DNA from 2 places in the Curtobacterium aetherium genome. Region 1 is predicted to be linked to the other one. Evidence: riboswitches for the same ligand, from Rfam matches in the RefSeq annotation. Region 1 holds a riboswitch; the other holds the start of a gene.
What was found. A riboswitch is a leader RNA that binds a small molecule or an ion and turns the genes downstream of it on or off. The one in region 1 is predicted to bind thiamine pyrophosphate.
Positions count from the first base shown of each region.

Region 2: linked by a shared signal. The riboswitch ahead of thiM (hydroxyethylthiazole kinase) and the one ahead of KM842_RS08535 (ECF transporter S component) in region 1 are both predicted to bind thiamine pyrophosphate.

Region 1 covers NZ_CP076544.1:1,866,191-1,873,680, forward strand. The annotation lists tRNA gene KM842_RS08510 (tRNA-His) at 1-62, shown strand, start outside; gene KM842_RS08515 (metallopeptidase family protein) at 187-531, shown strand; gene KM842_RS08520 (nucleoside/nucleotide kinase family protein) at 555-1,145, opposite strand; gene KM842_RS08525 (energy-coupling factor transporter transmembrane component T family protein) at 1,138-1,944, opposite strand; gene KM842_RS08530 (ABC transporter ATP-binding protein) at 1,941-3,674, opposite strand; gene KM842_RS08535 (ECF transporter S component) at 3,671-4,318, opposite strand; TPP riboswitch at 4,313-4,423, opposite strand; gene KM842_RS08540 (hypothetical protein) at 4,490-4,819, opposite strand; gene glgX (glycogen debranching protein GlgX) at 5,043-7,385, shown strand; gene treY (malto-oligosyltrehalose synthase) at 7,382-7,490, shown strand, end outside.
Region 2 covers NZ_CP076544.1:1,508,669-1,516,158, reverse strand. The annotation lists gene KM842_RS06950 (VOC family protein) at 1-29, shown strand, start outside; gene KM842_RS06945 (MarR family winged helix-turn-helix transcriptional regulator) at 295-780, shown strand; gene KM842_RS06940 (metallophosphoesterase family protein) at 777-1,313, shown strand; gene thiD (bifunctional hydroxymethylpyrimidine kinase/phosphomethylpyrimidine kinase) at 1,409-2,959, opposite strand; gene thiE (thiamine phosphate synthase) at 2,956-3,657, opposite strand; gene thiM (hydroxyethylthiazole kinase) at 3,654-4,520, opposite strand; TPP riboswitch at 4,509-4,605, opposite strand; gene KM842_RS06920 (NUDIX domain-containing protein) at 4,673-5,620, shown strand; gene KM842_RS06915 (phosphotransferase enzyme family protein) at 5,840-6,586, shown strand; gene KM842_RS06910 (J domain-containing protein) at 6,785-7,490, shown strand, end outside.

The DNA of each region.
Region 1 (7,490 bases):
GCTGGTAGAGCGCCTGGTTGTGGTCCAGGAGGTCGCGGGTTCAAGCCCCGTTACTCACCCCAGTCTCCACGAAGGCCCTCGTCCGACGGACGGGGGCCTTCGGCGTTCCCCCGTGCGCCGCCGTCCACGATGCCGACGCCGCTGGCCAGGGATCGCACGGGCAGGCGTGTCACGATCGGACCCGTGATGGAGATGGCAGCCGAGGACTTCGAGCAACTCGTGACCGACGAGCTCGACCGGCTCCCCGACGACATGGTGGACGGTCTCGAGAACGTCGTCTTCGTCGTCGAGGACGAGCCCGAGGACGGGTCGGACCTGTTCGGCATCTACGACGGCGTCGCCCAGACCGAACGCGGGCAGTACGGGTTCGGCGAACTGCCCGACCGCATCGTCGTCTACCGGAAGCAGCACCTGGCGGAGTGCGACACGCTCGAGGAGCTCGCCGACGAAGTGCACACCACGCTCGTGCACGAGATCGGGCACTTCTACGGGATCGACGACGAGCGACTGCACGAGCTCGGCTGGGCGTAGCGCTCGGCCCGGATGCGGCAGGTCTACGACCGCAGGACCACGTCCGCGAGTGACGCCGGGTCCTCGGCCGCGATGAAGGCGTCCTCCTGCCGGGCCCACCGCTCCCACTGCCGCGCGAAGGTCTCACCGTCCCGGTCGATGGCCCGGCGCCGACGTTCCCGGTCGTCGGCCGTCATCCACACCCGCAGCGACCCGAGGGCCGCCGATGCGCGGGAGAGCGCACCGCACCCCTCGACGACGATCGGCGACGCCGGGTCGACGGACACCCAGCCCGCCGGCTCCGACGCCGTCCAGTCCCACCGCCGGTAGCCCGACGGGGCGCCGAGGACCTCGTGCACGACGGCGTCCGCCGCGGCGCGGAGGCCGTCCCACCCCGGGTACACGTCGTCCAGGTGCACGAGCGTCGCGTCGAGCTCGGCCGCGAGGGCGTTCCCGAGCGTCGTCTTGCCGGTTCCCGACCGTCCGTCGACGAGCACGACGAGGCGGTCGTGCCCCGCAGCTGATGCGGCCGATCGCGCGCGGGCGGCGAGGGCCGTGACGGAGGTGGGGCGGGCCTCCCGTCCGGTGCCCGCGGCGTTCCCCTCCGGACCCGTCGTGGACGCGCCGTCAGGCACGCCAGGTCCCCGCCAGGACGGCCGCGGCGACGGCGACCACGCCGATCCCGACGAGCACGGCGAGCATCGCCCACTCCGGGCCCGCGAACCGCACCGGCCGCGCCCACGTCCGCGGACCGGGGGCGCCGAACCCGCGCGACTCCATCGCGACCGCGAGCGTCGTCGCCCGTCGGAGGGCGACGACGAGCAGGCCGAACGCCATCGACACGCCACGGCGGAGGCGTCCGCGGTCGGCGACCCCTCGGGCGCGTCGGGCCATCGCGAGCTGCCGCCAGTCGTCGCCGAGGAGCGTCATCATCCGGATCGCCGCGAGGGCGCCGAGCACGAACCGGGCGGGCAACCGGAGCACCTGCGCGAGCCCGTCGGCGAGGTCCGTCACGTCCGTCCGGACGAACAGCACGATGCCCGGGATGCCGACCGCGAGCACGCGGAGCATCGTCGCGAGCGCCAGCTGCAACGACCCGTCCGTGACGTGCGCGAACAGGAAATCGAACCACACACGGCCGGACGCCTGCCCGTAGAGCGCGATGCTGAGACCCGTCAGCGGGACGGCGACCAGGACCGGCGAGGTCCGCAGCAGCAGGGTGCGGACCGGGATGCGGAGCAGCGGTAGCAGGGCGAGTTCGAGCAGCAGGGCCACGGTCGCGGACACGAGGTCCAGGCTGAGCACCAGGACGATGCCGAGCGCGATGACCCCGAGGAGCGCGGCGACCGGCTGGACGCCGTCGATGCCGCGGCGGGGTCGGACGGGAGGCTCGGCTCCGGCCCGACCGACCGCGTCCGTCGTCGGGGCGGTCACCGTGGCTCCCCCGCCGGCGCCGGCGCCGGTGCCGGCGTCGGAGCCGGAGCTGCGGCCGGCGTCGGAGTCGGGTCGGGCGTGGGGCGCTCGACGCGCGTGGCGCCGTCAACGGCGAGGACGACCTCGTCGGCGTCGAGCGCGCGGACGAGGTCCTGGTCGTGTGTGATGACGACGAGCGCGGTGCCGTCGTCGGCGAGGGCGCCGAGTCGCTCGACGACGGCGCCCCACGTCGCGCGGTCCTGCCCGGAGGTCGGCTCGTCGAGCACGAGGACGGGCGGCCGCGCGGCGATCACCGCGCCGATCGCCAGCCGGCGCTGCTCACCGCCGGAGAGCGTGAACGGGTTGGCGTCGGCGAGGTGGTCGAGGGCGAAGGCGTCGAGGACCTCGGTGACGCGTGCGGCGACGTCGTCCTCGGGGAACCCGAGTGCGGTCGGCCCGGCGGCGATCTCCTCGCGGACGGACCGGGCGATGAACTGGTGCTCCGGGTCCTGGAAGACGGTGCCGATGCGGGCCGCGAGCTCGCGACTCGACCAGCCGAGCGGGGCGGTGCCGAGCGCCCCGGCCAGCGTCGGTGTGGCCTCGAGGACCCCGCCGCCGGGACGGAGCAGTCCGGCCAGGGTGAGCCCCAGCGTGCTCTTGCCGACCCCGTTCGGTCCGGTGACCGCGAGGACGCGACCGCTCTGCACGTCGAGGTCGATGCCGTGGCCGACGGAACGGTGCCGGCCCCGAGAGGTCGCGAGACCCCGGGCGTGGAGCAGGGCCGTGTCGGGTGCACCCTCGGCGGCGGTCTGCTCGGGCGGACGGGAAGCGGGCTGACGGGGAGCGGTCGGGCCGGGAGCGGTCGGGCGATGGAGGGCGGGTCCGCTGCCAGCTGCTCCGCTGGGGGCGGGTCCGCTGCCGGCTGCTCCGCTGGGGGCGGGTCCGCTGTCGGCGGCTCCCCGGCGGGCGGTTCCCCGGCCGGGTGCCGCTCCGGGCAGCCAGACGCCGCCGCGGGCGAGGGCGTCCCCGTGCTGGGCGAGGACGTCGGTCGGCGTCCCGTCGGCGACGACGCCGCCCCCGGGCTCGAGGAGCACGAGACGGTCGACCAGGTCCAACCAGGTGCCGATGCGGTGCTCCACGACGAGGAGCGTCGCACCCGTGTCGTCGAGCAGTGCCCGGACGGCGTCGTGCACCTGGGACACGCCGTCGGGGTCGAGGTTCGCGCACGGTTCGTCGAGGACGAGCGCCCCCGGACGCATCGCCAGCACCCCGGCGAGGGCGAGCCGCTGCCGCTGGCCGCCCGACAGTCGGGAGGTGGAACGGTCGAGCGGCAGGTCGAGCCCGACCACGTCGAGCGCGTGCTGCACCCGCGGCCAGATCTCCGCTCGCGGGACGCCGGTGTTCTCGCACCCGAAGGCCACGTCGTCCCCGAGGCGTGACATGACGGTGTGCGCCTCGGGGTCCTGCATGACGAGGCCGACCCGGCCGCGGACGGTGCGCGGTTCGGCTTCGTCGACGAGGACCGTGCCCTCGACCGCCGCCGCGGTGTCGTCCGCGTCGTCCGGGTCGTCGGCGAGCACCCCGGCGGCGGCCCGCAGCAGGGTCGACTTGCCGGCGCCCGAGGGACCGACGACCGCGACCCGCTCCCCGGGGCCGACGACGAGGTCGACCCCGCGGACGGCCCAGGCGTGCCGCTCCGGGTAGCGCCAGCCCCAGCCGGAGAAGGCGATCCGTGCGGGGACGGTCGTCACGCTGCGGAGGCTCGTGGCCGGCGCCCCTGCTCCCGTCCGGCCGCGAACGACGAGAGGACACCGGTGCGGGCGAGTGCGCGGACGAGCAGCCACGACCCGAGGCCGGAGATGACGACCCCCGAGACGATCGCGCAGATGACGTAGACGACCTGGAAGGAGGCGGTCGCGCCGGCGTAGTACCGGAAGGCGTCGTTCAGGCCGAGTGCGAGCCCGGTGGCAGCGCCGGCGAGCATGACGACCGGCAGACGCCAGACGCTGTACAGGAAGATCGCGAAGACGATCTCAGCGCCGATGCCCTGGACGAGCCCGGACAACAGAGTGCCCCAGCCCCACTGGGTGCCGAGCATGGCCTCGACCGACGCGGCGACGATCTCGCCGAACAGTGCGGCACCCGGCTTGCGGACGACGATCGCGACGAGCGGCCCGGCGAGCAGCCAGACCCCGCCGACCAGGGCCTGCGACCCGGGCAGGACGAGACCGAGCCCCGCGCCGATCGGCTCGTAGGCGAAGTCCCAGAGCTTGAAGACGACGCCGACCGCGACGGCGAGGACCGCGGCGACGACGATGTCGACGACGCGCCAGCGCAGTGAGCGCTTGGCGGTGGGCCGTCCGGTGGGCGTGACGATGGGTGTGCCAGTGGACATCGCGATGACTCCTCCCTGCGCCGGCATGATCCGGATCAGGTTCGACGGTCGGAGCGCGGTTCGCTCCCTCTCAGCCCGCTCTGGCGGACTCCCGTGTGTGTCCCAGCAGTGTACCCACCGGACCGTAGGCGCGTGGTCACGTGACCACGGGCCTCCGTCCCGGTCAGGCGGTCACTTCTTGAGCGCGCGCACCAGCTTGACGAGCACCTTGCCGCCGACCCAGATGACCGGGATGCTGACGGTGAGGAGCGCGATGAGGTTCGGCTCGAACGCGAGGTCCTGCCCCGGGCGGCGGACGTACGCGCCGACCGGCAGCGAGACGGCACCGCCGCCACCGCCGCCCGCGCCGTCCTCGTCGGCGTCGGAGCCGCCGCCGAAGCCGTACCAGTTGACGGACACGGGGATCAGGGTGCTGTCCCCGACGTCCACCGGGTCGCCGTAGTTCGAGGCGACGCCGACGGGCCGCACCTTGTCTGCGATCTGCGTGACGATGTTGGTCATGGCGGCGACGCTACTCCGCGCGGACTGGCCGTCGGGCCGCTCGTGACGATCTGTGGAGAAGGGCCGACCCGTCGCGCCCGTGGTCCGCCCTGTGGAGGAACGGTCCCGCCTCCGTCGCGTCCGCCTGTGGAGCACGCGCTCCCTCCACAGGGCGCGCCAGCGGCGCGGACATCACAGGGGTCCGCCGATACGTTGGCCCAGTTCACCCCTTCTGGAGGCACGTTTGCACACCTGGCCCGGCAACCCCTACCCGCTCGGCGCGACCTACGACGGCAGCGGCACCAACTTCGCCGTGTTCAGCGAGGTCGCCGAAGGGGTCGAGCTCTGCCTGTTCGACGCCGACGGCACCGAGGAGCGCGTCCGCCTCGTCGAGGTCGACGCGCACGTCTGGCACGCGTACCTGCCGACCGTCGGCCCGGGGCAGGAGTACGGGTTCCGCGTGCACGCGCCGTACGACCCGGCCAACGGGCTGCGCTCGAACCCCGCCAAGCTGCTGCTCGACCCGTACGCCAAGGCGACCAGCGGTGACATCGACTGGGACCAGTCCCTGTTCTCGTACACGTTCGGCGACCCGGACTCGACCAACGACGAGGACTCCGCGTCCCACATGGTCAAGGGCGTCGTGATCAACCCGTTCTTCGACTGGCAGGGCGACCGGGCTCCCCGCATCCCCTACGGCGAGACCGTCATCTACGAAGCCCACGTGAAGGGCCTCACCGAGACGCACCCCGACGTGCCCGAGGAGCAGCGCGGCACCTACGCCGGCGTCGCGCACCCGGCCGTCATCGAGCACCTGAAGCGACTCGGCGTGACCACGCTCGAGCTCATGCCGGTGCACCAGTTCGTGAACGACTCGACCCTGCAGGACAAGGGGCTGTCGAACTACTGGGGCTACAACACGATCGGCTTCTTCGCGCCGCACGCGCACTACTCGTCGTCCGGCGACGGCGGGCAGCAGGTGCAGGAGTTCAAGACGATGGTGCGGGAGCTGCACCGGGCCGGCATCGAGGTCGTCATCGACGTGGTCTACAACCACACCGCGGAGGGCAACCACCTCGGCCCGACGCTGTCGTTCCGCGGCATCGACAACGCCGCCTACTACCGCCTGATGGACGACGACAAGCGGTACTACATGGACGTCACGGGCACCGGGAACTCGCTCAACGTCGGCCACCCGCACTCGCTGCAGCTCATCATGGACTCGCTCCGCTACTGGGTGACCGAGATGCACGTCGACGGCTTCCGCTTCGACCTCGCCGCCGCCCTGGCCCGCGAGTTCTACGAGGTCGACCGTCTGTCGGCGTTCTTCGAACTCGTGCAACAGGACCCGATCGTGTCGCAGGTGAAGCTCATCGCCGAGCCGTGGGACGTCGGCCCCGGCGGGTACCAGGTCGGCAACTTCCCCCCGCAGTGGTCGGAGTGGAACGGCAAGTACCGCGACACCGTGCGCGACTTCTGGCGGGGCGAGCCCTCGACCCTCGGCGAGTTCGCCTCACGCATCTCCGGGTCGGCCGACCTCTACGAGCACGACGGCCGCACGCCCAAGGCGAGCATCAACTTCATCACCGCCCACGACGGCTTCACGCTCCACGACCTCGTCGCCTACAACGAGAAGCACAACGACGCCAACGGCGAGGACAACAACGACGGCGAGAGCCACAATCGCTCGTGGAACTCCGGCGTCGAGGGCCCGACGGACGACCCCGAGGTCACCGCGCTCCGGCTGCAGCGTCGACGGAACTTCCTTGCCACGCTGCTGCTCAGCCAGGGCGTGCCGATGATCGCGCACGGTGACGAGCTCGGCCGCACGCAGCAGGGCAACAACAACGTCTACGCGCAGGACTCCGAGCTCAGCTGGATCGACTGGGCCACCGCCGACGACGAGCTCATCCAGTTCACCGCCGACGTCGTCAAGCTCCGCCACGACCACCCGACCTTCCGCCGGACCCGGTACTTCAACGGTCGTCCGGTCCGCCGTGGCGAGGGCGAACCGCTGCCCGACGTCGTGTGGCTGACCCCCGCGGGTGACGCCATGCAGCCCGAGGAGTGGGACTCCGGGTTCGGCAAGAGCGTCGGCATGTACCTGAACGGCGAGGGCATCCGCGGCCGTGACGCCCGTGGGGAGCGCGTCACCGACGTGGCCTTCCTGACGTACTTCAACGCGCACGACGGCGTCGTCACCTTCACGCTGCCGCCCGAGGAGTACTCCCCGGGTTGGACGGTGCGCATCGACACCGCCGAGCCCGGCGCTCGCGAAGAGGTGCTCGAGGCCGGTGAGCCGCTCGACGTGCCCGCGCGGTCGATGATCGTCCTGCGCGCCGAGCCGGAGCACGAGATCCAGCGGACGCCGGTCGACACGGCGCAGCAGGGCGAGCCCGAGCACCCGGCGGCGACCCCCGCCAACCCGGCCGCCTCCGCGGCGCCGAGCGCTGCCGGGACGGCCGGTGCCGCCGGCGTCCCGGCAGCCGCCTCCTCCGCCTCCGCGGCTGAGCCCACGACCGACGCTGCACCCGTCAGCGACGCACCCGACCCCACCGAGACCGACACCCCTGGGAGTGCCGCATGACCCGCCGCCACCCGACCTCGACCTACCGTCTGCAGGTCACGGCCGACTTCGACCTCAGCGCCGCCCGTGACGTCGTGGACTACGTCCGCGACCTCGGCGCCGACT
Region 2 (7,490 bases), 360 kb from region 1:
GGGCGCTGCGGGCAGCTGCCGCGGCCTGACCAGCACCGACGGTCCGCCGCCGGTCCACACCGGGCAGCTCGGAGGCCCGGGTGACCCCGTCCCGCCGGTCCCGGTCGGCGGCCGGTCCCCGTTCCGGGGGACCCGGCGTTATCGTGGGCAGGACCGCCGGCGGCGGGGACGCACGGCGGGGCCGTGGGAGACCGCCGACGGAGCACCACGCTCCGGTCCGAGGGCGACCGACACCGGCGGACCACCGGACGACAGCGACACCGGCCGACCGGCCGGACGACAGACGGGAACAGCATGGCCGACCCGAGGGGCCCCGGCATCCGCGAAGCGGACATCGGACGGGCGTACACCGAGCTCTCCCGCATCACGCGGCGCGCGAGCGTCCGGGCGCGCGGCACCGACGACGTCCTCAGCGTCGTCGACCAGTCGCTCGTGGACTTCGTGGTGCAGCACCCGGGGTGCATGGCCATCGACATCGCCCGCTACCTGCGGTTGAACCGGTCGACGATCTCCCGGCAGCTGTCGGGTCTGCTCGCCGCGGGCCTCGTCCGCACGGTCGACGGCGGCACGGGCAACGCGAAGCCCCTCGAGGCCACCGACGCCGGCCGCCGCACCCTCGCCCGCTCGGTGCAGCTGCACCGTGACGCGCTGGTGGAGCGGCTCGTCGACTGGTCCGACGACGACGTCGCGCTCCTCGCCGGCATGCTCGAACGACTCGGCGCCGCCGACGAGGCCGACCTGCCGATGCCGAGCCGGCCGACGGAGCCGACCGAGCCGTGACCACCTCGCTCGTCCTCCTGTCCGACACGCACCTGCCCAAGCGGGCGAAGGACCTGCCGCCCGAGCTGTGGGCAGACATCACGTCCGCCGACCTCGTGGTGCACGCCGGCGACTGGGTGGACCTGGCCACGGTGGACCTCCTGCAGGAGCGGTCGCGGGACCTGCTGGCCGTGCGGGGCAACAACGACCACGGGTTCGAGGACCGCCTCCCGCTCGTCGCCACCCGCCGCGTCGAGGACCTGCGCTTCGCGGTCGTCCACGAGACCGGTGCGGCCACGGGTCGGGAACGGCGTGCGGTGCTCGACCACCCGGACGTCGACGTGCTCGTCTTCGGTCACTCGCACATCCCGTGGGACTCGACCGCGGCGAACGGCATGCGGCTGCTCAACCCCGGCTCGCCGACGGACCGACGCCGACAGCCGGACCACACCTGGATGCGGTGCACGCTGGACGGCGCCGACCTCCGGGTGTCCCTCGTCCGGCGCGCGCCGGGTGCCGACGACGTGCGCGTCGTCCCCTCCACCCCGGCCTGACGAGCGCGCCCCGGCCAGACCGAGGGGCCTGGTCTGACCGGAGGGCCCCGGCCTGACCGGGGGCCTTCCTGGCCGGGAGGCGCGCCCCACCGCCGTCAGACCGCCGTCGGTCGGTCCTCCGGCTCCGTCGCGAACGCCTCCGGCATCCGGAAGAACGCGAGCTCCTGCGCGACCGACTCCCGGAAGGCGCGTGCCATCCGTCCCCGCAGCCCGGGGTCGGCCCGCCGCGCCAGCTCCTCCACGAGCTCCGTCGCCCGCGCGCTCGAGGCCGCGAACCCCGGGTCCCCGTACGCCGTGATCCAGTCCGCGAACGGGTGCCCGACCGGAGCGGTGCCCAGCCGGTCCCCGACCCACGCGTAGACGCGGAAGCAGGGCAGCACGGCGGCGGTGAGCACGGACACGTCGCCCGTCGCGGTGTGCTCCCGGGCCGCGGCGGCCAGGTGCGCGAGGTACCCGGCGCAGACCGGGTGCACGGGGTCGTCGGCGTGCGACCCGGCGAGCCGGCGGTGGTGCAGGTCGCGGGCCTCGGCGGCGCAGCCTTCGCTCGCGGTGGTCCAGAACGCGGCCGCGTCGCCCGGTGACCCGGCAGCGACGGCGGCGAGGTGCTGCTCGTACGCGCGGAGGTAGTGCACGTCCTGCGCGAGGTACCCGGCGAACACCTCGGGGTCGAGGGTGCCGTCGGCGAGTCCGCGCAGGAACGAGCACGCCAGGGTCTCCTCGAGGACCTCGGTCGCGTCGTCCCACCACAGGTCGGTGAGCCGGGGTGTCGGGAGCGCTGCACGGACGGCGGCGTTGTGGTCGACGGGTCCCTGGCCCTGCCCGACCTCGAGGGCGTCCGCTCCCCGCAGGGCCGCGGTCAGCCAGGTCTTCGCCGCACCGACGGCGAGCTCCCAGTCGCCGTGCCGGGCCACGAGGGTCGCGATCGCACTCGACAGGGAGCAGCCGGTGCCGTGGGTGTTCCCGGTGGGGATCCGGGGGCCGGTGAACACGCGGACGCTCCCGTCCGGGGCAACGAGGGCGTCGTCCGAGGTCGGACCGCCGTCGTGGCCGCCCTTCGCCAGGACGCGGACGTCGAAGTGCCGCGCGACGGCCCGGGCGGCGTCGAGCGGGTCGGTCGCGGAGGAGCCGGCCAGCTCGGCGAGCACCCGCAGTTCGTCGCGGTTCGGGGTGACGAGGTCCGCCAGGGCGACGAGGTCGACCATCGCGGCCCCGCCGTCGGCGTCGAGCAGCCGGTCGCCGCTGGTCGCCACCATCACGGGGTCGACGACGACCCGTTCGGGCCGGTGCTCCCGCAGCCAGTCGACGACCACGCGGACGACCTCGGCGGTGCCGAGCATGCCGGTCTTCACGGCGTCGATCGTCACGTCGTCGGACACCGCGTCGAGCTGCTCGCGGAGGAAGGCCGCGTCGGGGACGTGCACGGACCGGACGCCGCGGGTGTTCTGCGCGACGAGGGCCGTGACCACCGCCATGCCGTAGCCGTCCTGCGCGGCGATCGCCTTGAGGTCCGCCTGGACGCCCGCGCCGCCGGTCGGGTCCGTGCCCGCGATGCTGAGCACCCGCGGCACCTGCAGCACCTGCAGCACCGCCGGCGCCGTTGCCGCTCCTGCAGCCGCGCCCGACGCCGTCGTCGTCGGCCCGGTCACCGTCCCGCTCCGTCCCAGGCCGCGACGTACGCCGCCGCCGCGGCACCCGGGTCCGGTGCCGCGCAGATGCCCGACACGATCGCCACCCCGGCGGCCCCCGCCTGCCGCAGCGGTCCGACGTCGTCCAGGCCGACCCCGCCGATCCCCACGCACGGCACGCTCGTCGTCGCCGCGAGCCGCCCGAAGCCCGCGACCCCGAGCGCCGGCGGGTGGTCCGGCTTCGTCGACGTGGGGTGCACCACCCCCACCCCGAGCAGGTCGACGGTGCCGCGCGGCATGGCGGCGACCTCGACCAGGTGCCGGGTGGTGTTCGCCGTCAACCCGACGTGCGCGTCTGGGCCGAGCAGCGCACGGGCGGCGCTCGCCGGGACGTCCGACTGGCCCAGGTGCACGCCGGCGATCCGGTGCCCGGCGGACCGGGCGGCCAGGGCGACGTCGAGCCGGTCGTCGACGACCACCAGCGCCCGGTCGCCGACGGCGTCCGCGACGGCCGCCGTCAGCGCGAGCAGGTCCCGTGCCGAGGCGGTCTTGTCCCGCACCTGCACGATCCGGACCCCGGCCGCGACCGCCGCCCGGACGACGCCGAGCACCCCGTGCCCGTGCCGCTCGGCCTGTGCGGTGTCGGTGACCAGGTAGACGCCGAGCGCCGTCGCTGCCGGGCGGTCGACCGCGTCCCACGTGGACGGCGCCGTCGTCACGACGCGGCCCCGCCCGTCGTGCCCGCCGCAGCCGCCGTGTCGGTGGTGATCCGGGCCTCCCGGACGACGTCCTCCGGCGTCAGCGACGCGAGCCGGTCCAGGAACAGCGGCTGGAACGTCCCCGGCCCACCGGCGTCCCGCGCGGCCAGCTCCGCCGCGATCGTGTGCACCGCCGTCGCGGCGACCGCCGCGTCGAGCGGACGACCGGGTGCCACCGCCGCGAAGGCGGCGACCACCGCACCCAGGGCGCACCCGCCACCCGTGATCCGGGTGAGCAGACCCGTCCCGTTCGCCACCCGGACCGCACCGTCCGGCGCGACGAGCAGGTCGACCGCTCCCGACACCGCGACGGCGGCCACCGCGTCGGCCCGGACCGCGGCCACGGCGGCGTCCCGCGCGTCCTCGGTGCCGACCGTGCTGTCCACGCCCCGACCACCCGCCGAGGCGCCGAGGACCGCGAGGACCTCGGACGCGTTCCCGCGCAGCACCGTCGGGCGCAGCGCCAGCAGGTCCCGCGCCAGCGCCGTCCGCACCGGCAGCGACCCGACCGCCACCGGGTCCAGGACCCACGGCGTGCCGGCGACGACCGCGGCGGCGGCGGCCTCGAGCGACGCGGCCAGCGGCTCGGCGTGCGGGGTACCGGTGTTCACGAGCAGCCCGTCGGCGACGCCGGCGAACGGCCCCGCCTCGGTCGGCACGTCGACCATCGCGGCCGACGCCCCGAGTGCGAGCAGCACGTTCGCGGTGACGTTCTGCACCACCGTGTTGGTGATGCACTGCACCAGCGGCGCCCGGGTGCGGACGGCCTCCAGCAGGTCGGCGGTGCGGTCGGCCCAGTCGGTGGTGGGCGCGGCGTTCTCCATGGACGATCCCTTCGCGAGTACGAGCTCGAGCAGGTTCGACGGGTGTGATCTCAGCCGCTCGGATGCGGCACCCCGTGTCTCGGACGACACCGTACACGCATCCACGCCGCCGTCCAGGGCCACCGGCAGGACGTTTGTGGAAGGGTGGGACCGTGGACGACGAACGACGGACCGCGACCCCGCCGGGACCGCCACCCGGACCCCCTGCCGGACCCCGCGACCCGGGCGACGCCTGGGCGTACGGCGACGACGGCACCAAGGCGTGGGGCCGCTTCGGCGCCGCCGGGCTCCTCATCGACGACGGGCACGGCCGCGTCCTCCTGCAGCACCGCGTCGAGTGGAGTCACCACGGCGGGACCTGGGGCATCCCCGGCGGTGCCCGACACCAGCACGAGGACCCCGTGACGGCCGCCCTCCGCGAGTCCGCCGAGGAGGCCGGGGTCCCCGAGGACGGCGTCGACCTCCGCCACACCGCCGTGCTCGACCTCGGGTTCTGGACCTACACGACCGTCGTGGGGCGCGCCTCCCGACCGTTCGAACCCGTCGTCGCCGACCGGGAGAGCCTCGCCCTGTCCTGGGTCCCCGTGGCCGACGTCGAGACCCTGCCCCTGCACCCGGGGTTCGGCGACTCGTGGCCCGCGCTCCGCGCCACCCTCGACCGCACCCCGCACGTGGTCGTCGACGCCGCGAACGTCGTCGGCAGCGTCCCCGACGGGTGGTGGAAGGACCGCGCCGGCGCCGCCTCGCGCCTCGTCGCCCAGGCGACGGCGCTCGCCGCCGCCGGCGTCCCGGCGGACGCGCTCGACCTGCCGTCGGCCGCCTGGTGGCCTCGGTGGACCGTCGTGCTCGAGGGGGAGGCCCGCAGCGCCACCGTGGGACCGGTCGCCGCCGACGCGCGGCCGGGAACCCCCGCCGTCACCGTTGCGCACGCAGCCGGCTCCGGCGACGACGCGATCGTCGAGGCGGCGGGTGCCGCCGTGGCCGCGGGTGACGGGCCGGTCGTCGTCGTGACGGCTGATCGCGGGCTGCGCGAGCGCGTGACCGCGGTCGGCGCCCAGGTGCGTGGCCCGTCCTGGCTCCGGGAGCTCCTGCCCGACTGACACGGCACACCGAGCGCCGGTGCCACGGTCCGCGTGCGCACTGCACGGCGGTCGGCGGAACACACCCGACGGTCTGCGGAGCGCACCGCACGGTCGGGAGCGCGCAGACCGGACGGCCGCCGGCGCGCGCACCGGACGGCCGACGGCACCTCCGGCGCGGCGTGGGGTGTCGGCGCTACAGTGGCGCTCACGTCGACGATGACGTTCAGGAGGTTCCCCATGGAACGGATCACCAAGGCCGACGACCGGGTGCACCGCCCGGCCGGACCGTGGACCCCCACGGTGCACCGGTTGCTGACGCACCTGCACGAGCAGGGGTTCGTCGCGGCCCCGGCGCCGATCGCCCTCGGGGACGCGCTCGAGACCGTGACCTTCGTCCCCGGTGTCGCGGGGGAGTACCCCTGGACCGAGGACGTCGCAAGCGAGGCCGCCCTCGTCACGACCGCCCGCCTGCTCCGTCAGATGCACGACGCGGCCACGAGCTTCCCGCGCGACGACACCGTCGACGTCTGGTCACAGGCCGTCCGGGTGCCGACCGAGACGATCGTGCACGGCGACTTCGCCCCGTACAACGTGGTCTACGACGGCATCGCCGCCGTCGGGGTCATCGACTTCGACACCGCCCACCCGGGGCCGCGCGTCTGGGACGTCGCCAGCGCCGTGTACCGGTTCGCACCGTTCACGACCGGCACCGACGAGGGCGCACCCGTGCCGTCGCTCGACGACCGGCTCGCCCGCGCCGCCGAGTTCTGCCGCGCGTACGGTCTCGACGACCGGTCCCGTGCGGTCCTCGTCGACACGATCACGGCCGGGCTCGTCGCGCTCGTGACGACGATCGAGACCGAGGCCGCGGCTGGCAACCCCAAGTTCGTCAGCGACCTGGCGCACGGGCACGCCGACCTGTACCGGGCGGACGTCGGCTGGATCGAGCAGCACGCCGAGGACATCGCCACCGCCCTCCGCTGACCGTCCGGACCCGGGCGCCGGACCCGGGCGTCGGAACCGGGCGTCGGAACCGGGCGCCGGACCCGAGCGCCGGTCCCGGCGGCCGGACCCCGGCGTGGACCCGGGCACGGGGACGCACCCGGCGCTGCCGCTGCCCAGCGGGCGTCCAGCGCGCTCGCGGCGGGTGTGGACCCGGCATCCGGTAGCGTTCACCCGGCCATGACCGACAGCCCGGCCGACGCCACCCCGTACGAGGTCCTCGGCGTCCCCGCGACCGCCGACGACGAGACCCTCCGCCGCGCCTACCGCCGTGCCGCCCGCGAGAGCCACCCCGACCTCGGCGGTGACGCCCAGCGCTTCCGCCGCGTGCAGCTCGCCTGGGAACGCATCGGGACGCCCGCCGCCCGCCGCGCCTACGACACGGGAGCCGCCCGACCCGGGTCGTCGTCGTCCGCCCCGACCGGCTCCGCCGCCTGGCGGTCCGGGTCCGGCCGCGACGACTACGCGCCCCCGACGGCCCGGCGCGACTCCCGCCCCCGTGCCCGCTCCCACGGCCACCCGGGCGGCCGGTCCCGCGAGGTCTTCCTCGCCGCGGAACGCGAGTGGGTCGGACTCGGCGACCCCGTCGAGGACCCCTACGACCCCGTCCTCGTCCGCTCGGCACCCCGGCACGTCCGGCGGCTGCTCGGCGAGGCGCTGGCCGAGGAAGCGACCGCGGCGATCATCGCGGACATGGGCATCGGGGTGACCGTGTGGCACGACCTCGACGCCGGTGCCGAGGGCAAGCTCGACCACGCCGTCCTCACCACGACCGGGCTGTGGGCGGTCGAGTCCATCGACTGGGGCGGTCCGGTGCACGTGGAGCACGGCGAGGTCGTCGGCGAGACCCTCGCGCCGGGCGAACGTCCCGTCAAGGAACTCGTCC